4 regions of the Martelella soudanensis genome follow, and region 1 is predicted to be linked to each of the others. Evidence: riboswitches for the same ligand, from Rfam matches in the RefSeq annotation. Region 1 holds a riboswitch; each other region holds the start of a gene.
The links. A riboswitch is a leader RNA that binds a small molecule or an ion and turns the genes downstream of it on or off. The one in region 1 is predicted to bind thiamine pyrophosphate.
Positions count from the first base shown of each region.

Region 2: another riboswitch for thiamine pyrophosphate. It lies ahead of thiB (thiamine ABC transporter substrate binding subunit); the one in region 1 lies ahead of thiC (phosphomethylpyrimidine synthase ThiC).
Region 3: another riboswitch for thiamine pyrophosphate. It lies ahead of HQ843_RS10830 (ABC transporter permease); the one in region 1 lies ahead of thiC (phosphomethylpyrimidine synthase ThiC).
Region 4: another riboswitch for thiamine pyrophosphate. It lies ahead of HQ843_RS11960 (TRAP transporter large permease); the one in region 1 lies ahead of thiC (phosphomethylpyrimidine synthase ThiC).

Region 1 is NZ_CP054861.1:515,793-517,989, reverse strand. Features, by position in the region: tRNA gene HQ843_RS02505 (tRNA-Ile) at 1-23, opposite strand, end outside; gene HQ843_RS02500 (SIMPL domain-containing protein) at 184-924, shown strand; TPP riboswitch at 1,049-1,178, shown strand; gene thiC (phosphomethylpyrimidine synthase ThiC) at 1,277-2,197, shown strand, end outside.
Region 2 is NZ_CP054861.1:1,309,585-1,311,781, reverse strand. Features, by position in the region: gene thiB (thiamine ABC transporter substrate binding subunit) at 94-1,104, opposite strand; TPP riboswitch at 1,143-1,241, opposite strand; gene HQ843_RS06315 (FKBP-type peptidyl-prolyl cis-trans isomerase) at 1,470-1,907, shown strand.
Region 3 is NZ_CP054861.1:2,258,006-2,260,202, forward strand. Features, by position in the region: gene HQ843_RS10825 (ABC transporter substrate-binding protein) at 1-460, opposite strand, end outside; gene HQ843_RS10830 (ABC transporter permease) at 494-1,249, opposite strand; TPP riboswitch at 1,316-1,419, opposite strand; gene HQ843_RS10835 (sugar porter family MFS transporter) at 1,646-2,197, shown strand, end outside.
Region 4 is NZ_CP054861.1:2,509,508-2,511,704, forward strand. Features, by position in the region: gene HQ843_RS11955 (lytic murein transglycosylase) at 1-388, shown strand, start outside; TPP riboswitch at 512-614, shown strand; gene HQ843_RS11960 (TRAP transporter large permease) at 741-2,197, shown strand, end outside.

The sequences.
Region 1 (2,197 bases):
TCTAACCATTGAGCTACAGGCCCTGTCCGCGGCCGAGACAGGCAGCGACGGTCCGCGCGGGCAATGGTTCCTTGCGCGGACCCTCCGACTACTCCAAATTGATGGGCATCGCAAGTTCCCGCCGCATTGGCTTCACAATTGCTGGTCAAGAGGAGGGGACGCACATTTCAAGGAGGGATTTCCATGGCCAATCTACCTGTCCGCCTACCTGTCCGCATTGCCGCCGCGGGCCTGCTTTTCGCCTTGCCGCTTGCAGGCACGGCAGCCTTCGCCGACAGCACCCAGCCGCCGGCCGTCATCAATGTCTCGGCCGATGGCGATGCCACTCTGGTGCCGGATATGGCGACGGTCTCGCTCTCCGTCGTCAGCCAGGCCGATGACACGGCGACAGCGCTTTCGCAAAACTCGGCCGCCATGCAGAAGGTGATCGACGCGCTGAAACAGGACGGCATCGCTGAGAAGGACTTCCAGACCAGCAATTTCTCGGTGAGCCCGCGCTATCAGCAGGTCAAGGCCGATGACGGAACGATGACCAGCGAAATCGTCGGCTACGAGGTGCAGAACGGCCTGAATGTGCGGGTGCGCGACCTCGCCAAGCTTTCCGCCGTGCTCGACCATGCGGTCAAGCTCGGGGTCAATTCCGGCGGCGGGATTTCGTTTTCCAACAGCGATCCTTCGGCGGCCGAAGACGAGGCGCGGCGCGAGGCCGTCGCCAATGCGCTTGCCAAGGCGGAAACGCTCGCCGAGGCCGCCGGCGTCACGCTCGGCAAGGTGATGTCGATTTCCGAGCAGAGTTCGATGCCGCAGCCGATGATGTTTCGAGCCGACGTGATGATGGCGAAAGCGGAAGGCGCGCCGCCGATCGCTGCCGGCGAAAACACCTACAATATCACCGTCAACATGACGCTGGCGATCGAGCAGTAGTACCGGCTTCGGCCCGGTTCGGCGCGCTCTCAACATCGGCAGCGCGTTCACCGAAGAGATGGAGGCGGAAAACCGAGCCACTTGCACGGCTGTTGACAAAGCGGCTGTCGGAACGCAATCTCGGCACATTCACCCGGGGGGTCCCGACAAGGGGCTGAGATTCTGATAGCCGGTCCGAAAGGTCCGCGCAGCGCAGTGACCCGATGAACCTGATCCAGTTCATACTGGCGTAGGGATGGTGTTCGGGCTGCGCGGCTTTGGCCGAGACTTTTACGGCGTGTTTCACGCGGCCAATCTCCATTCATTACCGGGAACTGGGTCTCCACGCTTCGAGCACTGGAGGCTCCAACCAATGAAAGATCTTTTCCCAACCGTCACCACGGGCCCGCTGCCCGCCTCGCGCCGCGTCTGGCACGCGGGCGTTCTCCACCCCGAGATCCGCGTTCCCATGCGCGAGATCGACCTGCACCCCACGGCGGGCGAGCCGCCTGTGACCGTCTATGACAGCTCCGGCCCCTTTACCGACCCGCAAGTCGAGATCGCCATCGAGCGCGGCCTGCCGTGTCCGCGCGAAGCCTGGATCGCCGCGCGGGGCGACACGGAACAATATGAAGGCCGCCATGTGAAGCCCGAGGACAATGGCTTTGCCGAGGGCAAGCGCCTGACGCCGGAATTTCCGGTGCGGCACCAACCGAAGCGCGCGAAAAATGGCCGCGCCATTACCCAGATGGCCTATGCCCGCGCCGGGATCGTCACCCCGGAAATGGAGTTTGTCGCCATCCGCGAAAATCTCGGCCGGCAGGCGGCAAGGCAGGCGCGAGAACGGGACGGCGAGGCTTTCGGCGCCGAAATCCCCGATTTCATCACGCCTGAATTCGTGCGCGACGAGGTGGCGCGCGGCCGGGCGATCATCCCGGCCAACGTCAATCACCCGGAACTGGAGCCGATGGCGATCGGCCGCAATTTTCTCGTCAAGATCAACGCCAATATCGGCAACTCAGCCGTCACCTCCTCGATGGCCGAGGAAGTCGAGAAGATGGTCTGGGCGATCCGCTGGGGCGCGGATACGGTGATGGACCTTTCCACGGGGCGCAACATCCACAATATCCGCGACTGGATCATCCGCAACGCGCCCGTGCCGATCGGCACGGTGCCGCTCTACCAGGCGCTGGAGAAGGTCGGCGGCATCGCCGAGGAACTCTCCTGGGAGGTCTTTCGCGACACGCTGATCGAGCAGGCCGAGCAGGGGGTGGACTATTTCACCATCCACGCC
Region 2 (2,197 bases), 790 kb from region 1:
ATCTCTCCCCTCCGGGGCGAGAAGATTGGGGGGCTATGCGGCGCGGCCGTGTGTCGCGGCGCTGCCCGAAGCTTGAGACGGAAACAGCCGCACTCACCGCGCGCTCATGGCGTTCAGCCATTCATCGATCCATTTCTGACGGTTTTCGGCGACCACGTCCGGTGAAAATTGCAGGGTCTTTTCGGGCTTGACCGCATCCGCGAAGGCGGCGGGCAGCGGATCGGTGGTGGCGGCTGCCGGCATCATCCAGTTATGGGTCGGGATCGCGTCCTGAAAACCGGGGGTCAGGATGAATTCGAGGAAGGATTTCGCAAGCGCGGGATCATCGGCCATGGCGGTCATGCCGGCGACCTCGATCTGGATATAGAGCCCGTCCTTGAAATCGATCGCCTTGTAGCGATCGCTGCCCTCGGCGATCTCGTGATAGGCCGGCGAGGTGGTGTAGGACAGCACCATCGGCGCCTCGCCGCTGGTAAACAGCCCGTAGGCCTCCGACCAGCCCGGCGCGACCGTCAGGATCCGGTCGGAGAGTTTTTTCCACTGCTGGGCGGCGTCATCGCCATAGACCGATTTCATCCACAGCAGCATGCCGAGCCCGGGCGTGGAGGTGCGCGGGTCCTCGATCACCAGCTTCTCGCCGGCGGGTCCGTTGACCAGTTCGTCGAGCGTGGTCGGCGGCGCGTCGATGCTTTCGGTGTCATAGACGATGTCGAACCAGCCGTAATCGAAGGGCACGAACACTTCGTCGGAAAAACCGCCGGGAATTTCGGTATTCTCGGTCGAGACCCCGGAGTCTGCGAAAAAGCCGGTTTCCTTCGCCTCGTGGATCAGGTTGTTGTCGAGGCCGAGAACGATGTCGGCCGGGCTCGACTGCCCCTCAAGCTTCAGCCGGTTGAGAAGGGCGACGCCATCCTGGACGCTGACGAATTTCAGCGTGCAGCCGCAGGTCTTCTCGAAGGCCGCCTTCACCAGCGGTCCGGGCCCCCATTCGGCATTGAAGCTTTCATAGGTGTAGACGGTGAGGACCTTGCCCTCCTGGGCTGCCGCCGGCAGGGCCGGAAGGGCTGCGAGCGCCAGAATTGCGATGGCTGAGCGATGGATCATGACGCCTCCTTTGTGTTCCGTGACTGAAGGGGAAAACGGCGTCCTGCGCCTCTAATCCCTCCGCCGGTGCTAGCCGGATCAGGTTCTTCGGGTTGGCCTCAGGCCTCTCAGCGAAAATCGCACCCCGTTAGAGCTCATCAACACCTATCGCGGCGCTCCCGGCATTTCAAGAGGCGCATGATTTGAAAAATCGGCTCAAACGCACTAGGTAAAGAGCGGGTCCGGCCTGCCGGATGCCAAGCCGGTCGTCATGCGAAAACAAAGCGTGTCGGCTCATCCTTCAGGGGCGAAAGCACTCTGGAAACGGGAAACGGCGCGGCCGATCGCGGCCAGCGTGCAGTGTTCAAAAGGAAGGAGCACACGAAATGACAGAAGCCAAAACGGGCGATACCGTTCGTATTCACTACACCGGAACCCTCAATGACGGTTCGACCTTTGACAGTTCCGATGGCCGCCAGCCGCTGGAATTCACCGTGGGCGCCGGCCAGATCATCCCCGGCCTCGACCGCGAGATCGCCGGCATGGCCGTCGGAGACAATCGCGATGTGAAGGTGGCCTCCACCGAAGCCTACGGCCCCCACGACCCGCAGAAGGTGCAGGTCGTACCGCGCTCCGCGATGCCGCAGGAGGTCGAGGTCGCCCCCGGCATGCAGCTTCAGGCGCGCACGCCCGATGGCCAGACCGTGCCGCTGATCGTCACTAGGGTCGAGGAGCGGGAAGTCACGGTCGATGCCAATCATCCGCTGGCGGGCCAGGACCTGAACTTCGCGGTCGAACTGGTCGAGATCGTGAAGGCCGCCTGATCGGGGTCCCTGATCAACGCTGCCGCGCGGTTTTCGAACTATGTGAAAATATTGCGGCGCGAAGGTGGCAACCTGCCATGATTTTGCCATTCTTTGGCTGAATGGCTTTGCTAATAATGGGCTGGTACGCAACGCCGTGTGTCAGCCCTTTTTGGTGAGCCATACCCATGCCGGATTCCCGGAAAGACGTCTTTATCGATCGAAACTATTTCCTTTCAGTGATGGAACCGAAACGGGTTTGCCTCGTTTGTGACTCGTTCGCGTCTTATTGGCGCAGGACATTCGCGCAA
Region 3 (2,197 bases), 1.7 Mb from region 1:
TGGCAAGGCCGGCGTTTTCAAGCATCGTGGCCACGACCGCGTCCTCGATGCCCGCGACCGAAAAGCCGATCTTCCCGCCCTTCAGGTCGGCAACGGACTTGATCGGCCCGTCCGAAAGCACCGTCAGCGTGTTGAGCGGGGTCGAGACGAGTGTGCCGAAGCGGACGATATCGATGCCGGCCTCATGATCGAGATAGAGGTTGGGCTGGTAGTGAATGCCGATATCGACCTTGCCGGCCGCCACCATGCGCGGCACCATGGAAGGGTCGGACGGCGGGAGCAGTTCAACGTCGAGCCCCTGATCGGCGAAATAGCCGTTCTCTGCGGCAATCACCAGCGGCGCGTGGTCAGGGTTCACATACCATTCCAGGATCACGTCGAGTTTGTCGGCGGCACTTGCCAGTCCCGGCGCAAGACCCTGCGCAACGGCAAGGGCTGCGGCGAGCGCGAATTTCTTCAGCATGTCATTCTCCTATATGTTCGAGCCGGCCGCTCAATCCTCATGCGACCAGCGGGTGAAGAAGGGAGCGGCGAGATCCACCGCCTTTCGAAACAGCACGGCTTCGAGCGCCAGGATCAGCATGGCGGCGAACACGGTTTCGGTCTGCATGCGGGCATTGGCCTGGACCATGAGAAAGCCGAGCCCGCCGGCAGAGCCCACCCATTCGCCGACGACGGCGCCAAGCGGGGCCAGCGGGGCCGCGATCCTGAGGCCGGAAAACAGCTGGGGCAGCGCCAGCGGCAGGCGGATGAAGCGCAGCATCTCGAAATGCCCGGCGCCATCGAGCCTTGCCGCTGCCACCACTTCCGGATCGGTGCGCCGCAGTCCGTCGGCGAAACTGGAGGCGACGGGGAAGAACACGATGATCGTCGTCATCACCACCTTGGAAGCGATGCCGAAGCCGAACCAGAGCACCAGCATCGGCGCGATCACGAACACGGGAAAGGATTGCAGCACCACCAGCACGGGCCAGATGAAACGGCCGATCCGGGGAAAGGCCGATATCAAAATGGCCGCCGCCGCGCCGAAGACAGCGCCGATCGCAAAACCCGCCAGGATTTCCCTGAGCGTCACCAGCGCCTCTTCAAGCAGCATGGCATGGGCGGTGCCGATCTTTGCGAGCACGGCGAGCGGCGGCGGCAGGATATAGCGCGGCAGGTCGCCGAGAACGATGATCGCCTGCCAAAGCGCAAGGAGCCCGATCACGATCGTCAAAAAGGTGAGAACAGCCGAAAGGGTACGCTTCAATCCCGCTCTCCCCGGCATGGCCGGGCAGCGGAGGCGTCAATAGAGGCTGATTTTCTGGGCGTGTCGCTCAAGACCAAACTCCGTTCCTACGCCGGCATAACCCGGATCAGGTTCAAGGGTTCGGCCATCGGCCATCTCAGTGTTTTAAAAACACACCCCTCGGATGAGGCTATCTATGCCGCGCGGGGGGCGGAGGTCAAGAGCCACGGCGGCATAGACGGAAGTGCCCGCTAATATACCGACCAAAGCCCGAAAGGATTTGACAAGGGGGGCGGTTTCCATTTTCAACTTGTGGTTCAAGGCCGGCCGCGGTTTTTCAGCCGCGGTTAACAAACAGGGCCATATGCGTAAGGGGCGGCGACAGTCAGGATCTGCCGTCAGAGCGGAGGAAACTCGATGTTAATCGCCATCGTCATTGTGGCAGCGCTGTTCGGCATGCTCTTCGGTTTCGACCAGGGCGTGATTTCCGGCGCGTTGCCGTTCATCAAGCAGGATTTCACGGTGTCGGCCTTCATGGAAGGCGTGATCACCTCTGCCGTACCGCTCGGCGCGGTCGCAGGCACCATCCTTGCCATGATCACCACCGATCGGTACGGACGCAAGCCGATGCTGATCCTGGGAGCGATCATCTTTCTGGTCGGCTCGCTGATCTCCGCGCTTGCCTTCAACCAGTATGTCCTGACCCTTGCCCGCCTCGTGATAGGCGTCGGCATCGGCGCCTCGGCGATGACCGCGCCGATGTTTCTGGCCGAGGTCGCGCCGGCGCGCATTCGCGGCACCATCGTCTCGGCCTTCCAACTGATGATCACCATCGGCATCATGGTGTCCTACATGTCGGACGCGGCCTTCGGCGGGGCGGGCGACTGGCGCTGGATGATCGGCGTCGGCGTGTTCCCGTCGATCGTGGCGCTGGTCGGCATCCTGCTGTCGCCGGAAACGCCGCGCTGG
Region 4 (2,197 bases), 2.0 Mb from region 1:
CGGCGAGGAGGGCTCGCCGGGCGCCGCCGCCGCAACCACCAGGATACAGCCCCAGCCCGGCGGCCCGGTCTTTGTCGTGGGGCCGAATTTCAACGTCATCAAGCGCTATAACAATTCCACCAATTATGCGTTGGGCGTGGCATATCTCGCCGACCGTATTGCGGGCGCGGGCCCGCTGAGGGGCGGTTTCCCCGCAGACGGTTATGGTTTCACCGCCGATCAGCGCAAACAGCTGCAATCGCGGCTTGCGGCGGCGGGCTACGATGCCGGCGCCGTCGACGGCGTATTCGGCGACCAGACCCGCGCGGCGATCGCCGCCTACCAGCGGCAGAACGGGCTGAACGTCACGGGCGAACCGTCGATGGCTCTGCTGCTCAGGCTTCAGTGAGCCCGCGCCGACAGAGTGTACCCGACAGGCTTTTCCGGATATCGCGGGCTCCCGAAATTCCCGCCGCCGGGCATCGCGTACGCGCCATGCCATTGACAGAGGCCTGAAAGGCGGACAAAACCTGACTATTCCGAGGGGTGCATCATGCGATGCTGAGACGGCGCTGAGCCGGACCCTTGAACCTGATCCGGGTCATGCCGGCGTAGGAACGGAAAATTTGGCCGCTTCGCCATTGTGTTTCTCTTCTCCGCCGGTCTCCGTGATTGCAACATCCTGGAGATCGCACCATGAAGCCTTGCCTCCCGATGAGAACCGCAGGCCGCCAATGGCGCCGCCGTCTGGGCGACCGTTCATGCGTCAGGCCGTGCCGGCCGTGACCCGGGCTGCAACGGTCACCCGTCGCGCGGCCGGACGGCTTGCGGACGGGCTGGAAACCGCCCTCGGTCTGCTCGCCGCGGTTATCCTGATGGCGATGCTGGCACTTGTCATGGCCGGCGTCTGCCTGCGCTATGTCTTTCACACCGGCGTCATCGGCATGGAGGATCTCGGCATCTGGCTGAACATCGGTCTGATTTCCGCGGGCCTGCCATTGACCTTCTCCGGTCCGCTGTCGATGCGGTTCGACGGTCTCGCAAAGCGCTTGTCCGGTCGCGCGTCCGGGATGCTGCGCGTCGTGGCCGACGGCGTCAGCGTTGTCGCCGGGCTGATCCTCCTCGTCGGCGGCATCGGCGCGAGCCTCGGGCTTGGCGGCATGTCGCCGACGCTCGGGCTGCCGGAATGGGTCCGCTTCACCTTTCCCGCCTTCGGCGGTCTGGGGCTGCTCGCGCTGCTGTGCCTGCGCCGGCTGGAGCGGTCCGCCGGTTGGCCCCTGCTTCTCGCCCTCATCTTCGGCGGCGTTGTCTATGGGGCGGTCGGCCGACTTGCAATCGACGCCGGGCTGCCGGCAAGCCTGCCGCTGGTGGTTGCCGCCTCTCTCGGCTTGCTGGCGGGCGCGCCGCTCGCCCATGTCTTTCTGGCATCGTCCTATATCGCAATCGCCTTCGGGGCGCTGCAGACGGAACAGGCGATCATCGTCAATAGCGTTGCCGGAATGTCTAAATTCCTGTTGCTGGCGATCCCTTTCTTTCTCCTCGCGGGCGCGTTCCTGAAACTGTCGGGCGCGGCCGGCAAACTCGTCACATTCGCGGCTTCGCTGGTCGGCCATTATCGTGGCGGGCTGGCGCAGACGACGCTGTTGACCGGCGTTCTGTTTTCAGGAGCATCCGGCTCCTCCGTTGCCAATGCCGCGTTTTCCGCCTCGACGTTCCATCCCGAACTGGTGCGTCACGGCTATCCGCCCGCCCGCGCCGGGGCGCTTGTCGCCGCGTCCTCCGTTCTCGACAATGTCATTCCCCCATCGATCGCCTTTCTCATACTGGCGACGGCGACCAATCTTCCGGTTGGCGCGCTGCTCGTCGGCGGGCTGTTTGCCGGCCTGCTGATGGCCGCTTTTCTCGCCGTCGCCATAAGATTTGCGATGGCCGCCGCGAGCGGCGGGCCGCCGGCTTCGGCAACCATGCGCAAGCGTGCCGGGATCGCGGCCCTGCCGGCCTTCGGTCTCGGCCTGATCGTGGTGTTCGGCATTCGCCTGGGCATCGTCACGACCACGGAGGCGGCGGCGCTGGCGGCCATGTACGCGCTCATTCTGGCTGTGCTGTCCCGCCGCTCCGGGGGGAGCCTTGTCGCGGCCTTCCGCCAGTCGGCCGCCGAGGCGGCGGCGATCGGCCTGCTGATCGGTGCGGCGGCCCCGGTCGCCTTCCTGCTGGCCGT